3 regions of the Cellulosimicrobium sp. NPDC030954 genome follow, and region 1 is predicted to be linked to each of the others. Evidence: riboswitches for the same ligand, from Rfam matches in the RefSeq annotation. Region 1 holds a riboswitch; each other region holds the start of a gene.

Evidence for each region. Region 1 has a riboswitch for thiamine pyrophosphate ahead of ACZ402_RS10200 (ECF transporter S component). Riboswitches for the same ligand answer to the same signal wherever they lie in the genome.
Region 2: linked by a shared signal. The riboswitch ahead of ACZ402_RS03640 (FAD-dependent oxidoreductase) and the one ahead of ACZ402_RS10200 (ECF transporter S component) in region 1 are both predicted to bind thiamine pyrophosphate.
Region 3: linked by a shared signal. The riboswitch ahead of ACZ402_RS17525 (TenA family protein) and the one ahead of ACZ402_RS10200 (ECF transporter S component) in region 1 are both predicted to bind thiamine pyrophosphate.

The regions. Positions count from the first base shown of each region.
Region 1 is NZ_JBVIFN010000004.1:92,741-94,931, forward strand. It holds gene ACZ402_RS10195 (ABC transporter ATP-binding protein) at 1-618, opposite strand, end outside; gene ACZ402_RS10200 (ECF transporter S component) at 632-1,357, opposite strand; TPP riboswitch at 1,466-1,585, opposite strand; gene ACZ402_RS10205 (hypothetical protein) at 1,673-2,146, shown strand; gene ACZ402_RS10210 (Rv2578c family radical SAM protein) at 2,178-2,191, shown strand, end outside.
Region 2 is NZ_JBVIFN010000001.1:859,185-861,375, forward strand. It holds gene ACZ402_RS03640 (FAD-dependent oxidoreductase) at 1-1,241, opposite strand, end outside; TPP riboswitch at 1,246-1,325, opposite strand; gene thiE (thiamine phosphate synthase) at 1,377-2,102, shown strand; gene guaA (glutamine-hydrolyzing GMP synthase) at 2,146-2,191, shown strand, end outside.
Region 3 is NZ_JBVIFN010000011.1:16,981-19,171, reverse strand. It holds gene ACZ402_RS17530 (VOC family protein) at 1-627, opposite strand, end outside; TPP riboswitch at 716-840, shown strand; gene ACZ402_RS17525 (TenA family protein) at 831-1,583, shown strand; gene ACZ402_RS17520 (helix-turn-helix domain-containing protein) at 1,688-2,191, shown strand, end outside.

The DNA.
Region 1 (2,191 bases):
GGGTCCGGGTCGGCGCGCGAGGCGGGCGACGAGGGCCCCGACGTCGTGGGCGGCGGCGGGGTCCAGCAGCGCGGTGGGCTCGTCGAGGACGAGGAGCTCCGGCTCGGCGACGAGCGCCGCGGCGACCGCGACGCGCTGGGCCTCGCCGCCCGACAGCGCGTGGGTCGGGCGGTCGTGCAGGTGCGCGGCGCCGACGGCGGTGAGCGCCGCGGTCGCGCGGGCGTCCATGCTGCGGGGGTCGGCACCGCGGTTCTCGAGCGCGAACCGCAGCTCCTCGTCCACTCGCGCCAGGCAGAGCTGGTCGCCGGGCCGCTGCTGGACGAGGCCGACGCGGGCGGCGAGCGCGGGCGGAGGCACCTCGCGCGGGTCGGCGCCGGTCACGCGGAGGCCGCCCAGGACGGCGCCCGGGAGGGTGTGCGGGACGACGCCGACGAGCGCGCGCAGGAAGGTCGACTTCCCGCACCCGGAGGGGCCGAGGACCAGCAGGCTCGTCCCGGCCGGGACGGTGACGTCGACGCCGTCGAGCACCCGGGTGCCGTGGTGCCCGAGGTGCACGGTCACGTCGGCGGCTGTGACAGCGTCGGGAACGTCGCGCGCGTGCGCGGTCACGTCAGCCACGTGCGCGGTCGCCTCACCCACGGCGGGCCGCGCCGATCGCGAACGCGTCGAGGGCGCCCGTGCGGGCGAGCGAGTCGCCGAGGAGGCGGGCCGCGAGGCCGCACAGCACGATGCACGACACGACCTGGATCCCGAGCCGGAGCATCGCGTAGTCCTGACCGAGCCAGCCGAAGCGCACGGCGTTGAACGCGAACGTGACGAGCGCGGCGCTCACGCCCGACGCGACGAACACCCACCAGCCGAACCGGCGGTAGCGCGTGAGCGCGAACGGCAGCTCGGCGCCGACGCCCTGGACCAGGCCCACGACGAGCAGCAGCGGCCCCGCGGGGGAGGCGAGGAAGACGACCTCGACGAGCGCGGCGAGGGTCTCGGCGAGGATGCCGACCCCCGGCTTGCGCACGATGTACGTGGCCAGGGGGCCGACGACGATCCACGCGCCCGCGAGGACGTTCGCGGCGAGGTCCGCGAGGGGGCCCATCGCGAGCTGGAGCGGGGCCCAGAGCTGGACGAACGCCCAGTACACGAACCCGAAGACGACGCCGAGGACGGCGATCAGCACCGTCTCGTGCAGCGTCAGCCCGCGACGTGGCGCGGGGCGCCCGGTCGGGCGGACCGCGGGACCGGGCGCCCCGCCGCCCGACACGCCGGGCGACACGCCGGCCGACCCGGCGGGCGGCTGGTCGGTGGGTACGGCGGCGCTCCGGGTCGCCTGCTGCGGGGTGGTGCGGGGCTCGGCCATGCGGGTTCCCTCCGTCGGGCCCCCGGGGCGAGGGGTGCACGACGGCGCGCCACCGCCGGGCCCGCGCGCACGGCACGGCGCGGGCGCGCGGGCACGAGCGCGCAGGGGACGGTGACGTCGGCCCTGCTCCCTTCGCTGGTACGAACCAGATCAGGTTCCACGGGTCTGCAGGAGGGACGGGTGTCCGGCCTGCACTCTCAGCGCTCGTGCGCTCCCCGGGGGCGTTCGGCCCGACCCTAGGCCCTCGGCGCGGCCCGGACAATCCCGGCGTCTCAGCCAGCGGGACGGGCCGTCGGGGCATGAGAGCGTGGCGGCATGACCACGGACAACGACCCTGCGGCGGTCGCCGAGCTCGACCGCCTCGACGAGGCCGTCCGGTCGGCGCCCGCCGGAGACACGACGGCGCAGATCGACCTCTGGCGGCAGGCGGCCCGGCTCGACACCTGGTTCTTCATCGCGCGCGGCCCCGAGGACCGGCCCCGCCCGTACGCGGTGGCCGCCGCCCAGGGGCCGATGATCTGCCTCTACAGCAGCGCCGGCCGCGCGAAGGAGGCCGCGCTGGCCCTCGGGCTCGCCGCAGAGGGCGACGCCGTGCCGCTCCTCGCGGTCCCGGTGCCGGCCGCGATCGACTACCTCGCCTCCTTCGGTGCGGCCGGCGTCGTCGGGGTGACGCTGGACCACCCGCGGATCGGGCACCACGTGCCGCTCGCGAACCTTTCCCTGCTCAAGGCGTGGGTCGCCGGGGACGCGGGGGTAGGCGTCGGGCGGGCGGCCGTCCCCGGGGCTTGACGTCGAATCGAACACCTGTTCGAATGTGCGGGTGAGGTGGGACGG
Region 2 (2,191 bases), on a different contig from region 1:
GGCTGGAGTGCGGTGCCGGTGAGGCCGGCGACGACCGCGTCGGCGGTGAGCGGCGCGAGGAGGATGCCGTTGCGCCCGTGTCCGGTCGCGAGGTGCAGGCCGGGGACGGCGGTCGGGCCGACGAGCGGCAGGTTGTCCGGGGTCGCGGGCCGCGCACGCGGGGTCACGTCGACGAGCGCGGCCTCGTCGATCCCGGGCAGGAGGGCGCGCGCGTCGCGCAGCAGGGCGAAGACGCCGCCGGCGGTCGCGCGGCGGTCGTCCGGGTTCTCCTCGGTCGTCGCGCCGACGACGACCTCCCGGTGCCCCGCGCAGCCGTGACCCTGCCCGTCGGGTACGGGGTCGCGCGGCACGACGTACACGGGCCGCCCCTGCACGACCCCGCGCACCACGTGCTCCAGCGCGAGGTCCGGCCCGGCGTCGAGGCGCAGCGTCTGCCCCTTGACCGGTCGCGTCGGTACGACGACGCCTGGCACGTCCGCGAGCAGCGCGCCGGACTCCCAGCCCGCCGCGACGACGACGGCACCGGCCGCGTGGAGCCGGCCCCCGTCGTCGTGCACGCCCACGACGCGCCCGGCCGGGTCGACCGCGAGCCGCGTCGCCGACGCCCGCACGACGACGGCGCGCACCCCGGCACGGCCGTCCCCGCCCGCGGGCGCACCCGCCCCGGAGCCCGCGCCGGGGGCGACGTCGAGCGCGCCGAGCAGCGCCGCGTGCGTCGCGCGGGGGTCGACCGCGTGGTCGGCGGGCGCCCACGCCGCGCCCGCGACCCGGGGGCCGAGGTACGGCTCGCGCCGGCGCGCGTCGGCGACGGTGAGCTCGCGCGAGGCCAGGCCGTGCGCCGCGTGGAGGGCGAGGACGCGGCGGAGCAGCGCGAGGTCGTCGGCGTCGTACGCGAGGGTGAGGGTACCTGCGGTGCGCAGCCCGACGTCGGCCCCCGTCGCGGCGCGCAGGTCGGCGGCGAAGCCGGGCCAGGCTCCGGCGGCCGCGAGGTGCAGGCGCAGCGCGTCGTCCTCGCCGAAGTCGGCCTCCGTGACCGGGGCGAGCATGCCGGCGGCGGCGCGCGTCGCGCCGTCGCCCGGCGACGGGTCCAGCACCGTGACCGTCAGACCGGCGCGCGCGGCGCGCCACGCCACGGCGAGCCCCACGATCCCACCGCCCACGACGACGACGTCGCGCGCGCCGTCGGGCACGGCAGGACCGGCTCCCGGCGGGCGGGGCTCGGGACGGACAGGGGTGTGCATGCGCGCTCCCTTCGCTGGCATGACCCAGATCAGGTTCGACGGTCGGCTCCGACGCCCTCTCAGCCCCGTGCGGGGCTCCCGTGCTGTCGGCCACAGTACCCGCGCGGGGGAGCGGGCGCGGCTAGGCTCCGGCGGGTGAGCACCGAGACCTTCGCCACGCCCGCGCACCCCGTCGTGCCGGCACCGGACGACGCGCGCGCCCGCCTCGCCGACGCGCGCCTCTACCTGTGCACCGACGCGCGCGAGGAGCGCGGCGACCTCGAGGACTTCCTGCGGGCGGCGCTCGCGGGCGGGGTCGACGTGGTCCAGCTGCGCGACAAGACGCTCGACGTGGCGCGCGAGCTCGAGCTCCAGGAGCTCGTCGCGCGGGTCGCGGCGGAGCACGGCGCCCTGTGGGCGGTGAACGACCGGGCCGACGTCGCACGGCTCGCGGGCGCGCCCGTCGTCCACATGGGCCAGGGGGACCTGCCGGTGCCTGCGGTGCGCGCCCTGCTGGGCCCGGACCCCGTGCTCGGCCGGTCCACGCACTCGGCCGAGCAGGCGGCCGCGGCCGAGGCCGACCCGGGCGTCGACTACTTCTGCGTGGGCCCGCTGTGGGCGACGCCCACCAAGCCGGGGCGTGCCGCCGTCGGGCTCGACCTGCTGCGCGCGGTCGCCGCGACGCGGCCGGGCACGCCGTGGTTCGCGATCGGCGGGGTGGACCCGGACCGGCTCGACGCGGTGCTCGACGCCGGGGCGGACCGCGTCGTCGTGGTGCGGGCGATCACGCAGGCGCCGGACCCGGAGCGTGCCGCGCGCGCCCTGCGCGAGCGCGTGGCAGGACGAGCCGCCGCGCGAGCGGGCGAGCGCGCCGGCGCCTGAGACGCGTGACGGTCGCCCGCCGCGCGGCGACTATCCTGGAGCGGTGACGTCACCCGCCACCGCTCCCGACACCCCCACCACCGCCGAGG
Region 3 (2,191 bases), on a different contig from region 1:
CTCGAACCCGACGGCGTCGACGTAGAAGTCGTGGGCGGTCGCGATGTCGCCGACCTGGAGGTGGACGTGCCCCACGCGACCGGCGAGCGCGGGCCCGGCGTCGAACGTCTCCTGGTCGAGGTGCGTGCGCAGGTACGCGTTCGGGTCCAGGTACTCGGTCGCCATGACGATCTGGCCGCGCTCGCGGACCCACGTCTCGCGGGGGCGGTCGGTGTACAGCTCGACCCCGTTCCCCTCGGGGTCGGTGAAGTAGAACGCCTCGCTGACGAGGTGGTCGCTCGACCCGACGAACGCCCCGCGACGGTCCTGCGCGGCCCGGTAGACGGTCGCGGCGAGGCTCGCCGCGTCGTCGAACAGGAACGCGGTGTGGAACAGGCCGGCCTGACGCCGGTCGACGGCGGGCAGGCCGGGCGTGTGCACGAGCCGCAGCATGGGCGTCGTGCCGCGGCCGAGGACGCGGTGCACCTCGGTGCCGCGCGAGCGCTCCTCGAGCGGGGCCAGCGCGAACGCGCCCGTGTAGTAGGACGTCATCTGCTCGAGGTCGCCGACGCGCAGCGTGACGGCGTCCATGCTCGTGGACGGGGACAGGAGGCGGTCGGTCGCCGCGCCCGGGGTGCTCGTGGTCATGTCTGCTCCAACTTGTTGTTGCTACAACTATATTCCACACGTCGCCGGACGCTCCCGGCGCGGGCCGCGCTTCCTTGCTAGGGTCGCGGCGAACCACGCGGGGCGTCCCGCCCGGGCAGCCGGGCCGAGGGACTGAGACGAGCGGTACGGCCGCCCGGACCCGTCGAACCTGATCTCGCTAGCACGAGCGGAGGAACGTGGGCATGACGACGCCTGCTGCCATCACCCTGAACCCTGTCCTCGCGGACGACCCGACCGCACTCGTCCGGCCGGGGGAGACCGGCTTCACGGTCGACCTCGCGCGCCGGTACGCGCACCTCTTCGACGAGTTCTACGACCACCCGTTCCTCGCCGGGCTGCGCGACGGGTCGGTCGAGCCGGCCGCGGTGCGGCACTACGTCGGCCAGGACCACCAGTACCTCACGGCGTACCTGCGCTGCTACGGGCTCGGCATGGCGCTCGCGCCGGACCGTGACTGGGCCGCGTACTTCCACGAGAAGGCCGGGTTCCTGCTCGACGACGAGTCGCACGCGCACCACGCGATGTGCGACTTCCTCGGCGTGACGTACGAGGAGGCGCAGACGAACCGCCTCGCCCCGAGCGCGCAGGCGTACGTCGACCACATGCTCGCCGCGGGCCGCGACTCCCTCGGCGTGCTGCTCGCCGCGCTCCTGCCGTGCCCGTGGACCTACATCTGGTCGGCGCGGCGGTTCTGGCTCGCCGAGCGCGAGACGACGCCCGGCGCGATCGCGGACGACCACCCGCTCGCGGGCTGGTGGGAGTTCTACGCCGCCGAGCGCACCGAGGGGGTCCTGGCCGACCTGCGCGAGCGTCTCGACGCGCTCGCCGCCGACGCGGGCGAGGCGGAGCGCGCCCGCATGGAGCGCGCGTTCGAGCTGAGCTGCCGGCACGAGATCCGGTTCTGGCAGATGGCGTGGTCGCTCGAGCGCTGGTGACGTCCCTCCCGGACCGGTGAGGCCCGACGTCGGGCCTTACGCCAGCAGCAGATCCTCGCCCGGGTGCCTCGGCACCCGGGCGAGGGCGCGGGTAGCGTGACCGCATGGACACGACGAGCGCGGTGCCGGGCCCGGTGCCGATCGCAGTGCCGAGACCGGCGCCGGACCCGGTGCCGAGAGCGGTGCCGGACGCAGTGCCGGACGCGGTGCCGGACGCGGTCCCGGCGAGCCCCCGGTCCCGGAAGGGCGGGCGGCCGGAGCCGCTCCTGCGGCACGTCATCGGCGGGATCCTCCGGCGGGCCCGGCTCGGGCAGGGGCGGACGCTCGTGGACGTCGCGGCTGCCGCACGGGTCTCGACCGCCTACCTGTCCGAGGTGGAGCGCGGCCGCAAGGAGGCGTCGTCCGAGGTCCTGGCCGCCGTCTGCGGCGCCCTCGGCCTGCGCCTCGTGGACCTCGTGGCCCGCACGGGCGAAGAGCTGCGCCCCGTCGCCCCGGTGCGCGTGCTCTCCTCCGTCCGGGAGCGCGGTGCGCCCTCCGCGCCCCGGCACCCCGCACCCGCCGGCGAGCCCGTGCGCGACCTCCCGGTCGCGCGCACCACGCTCGCGAGC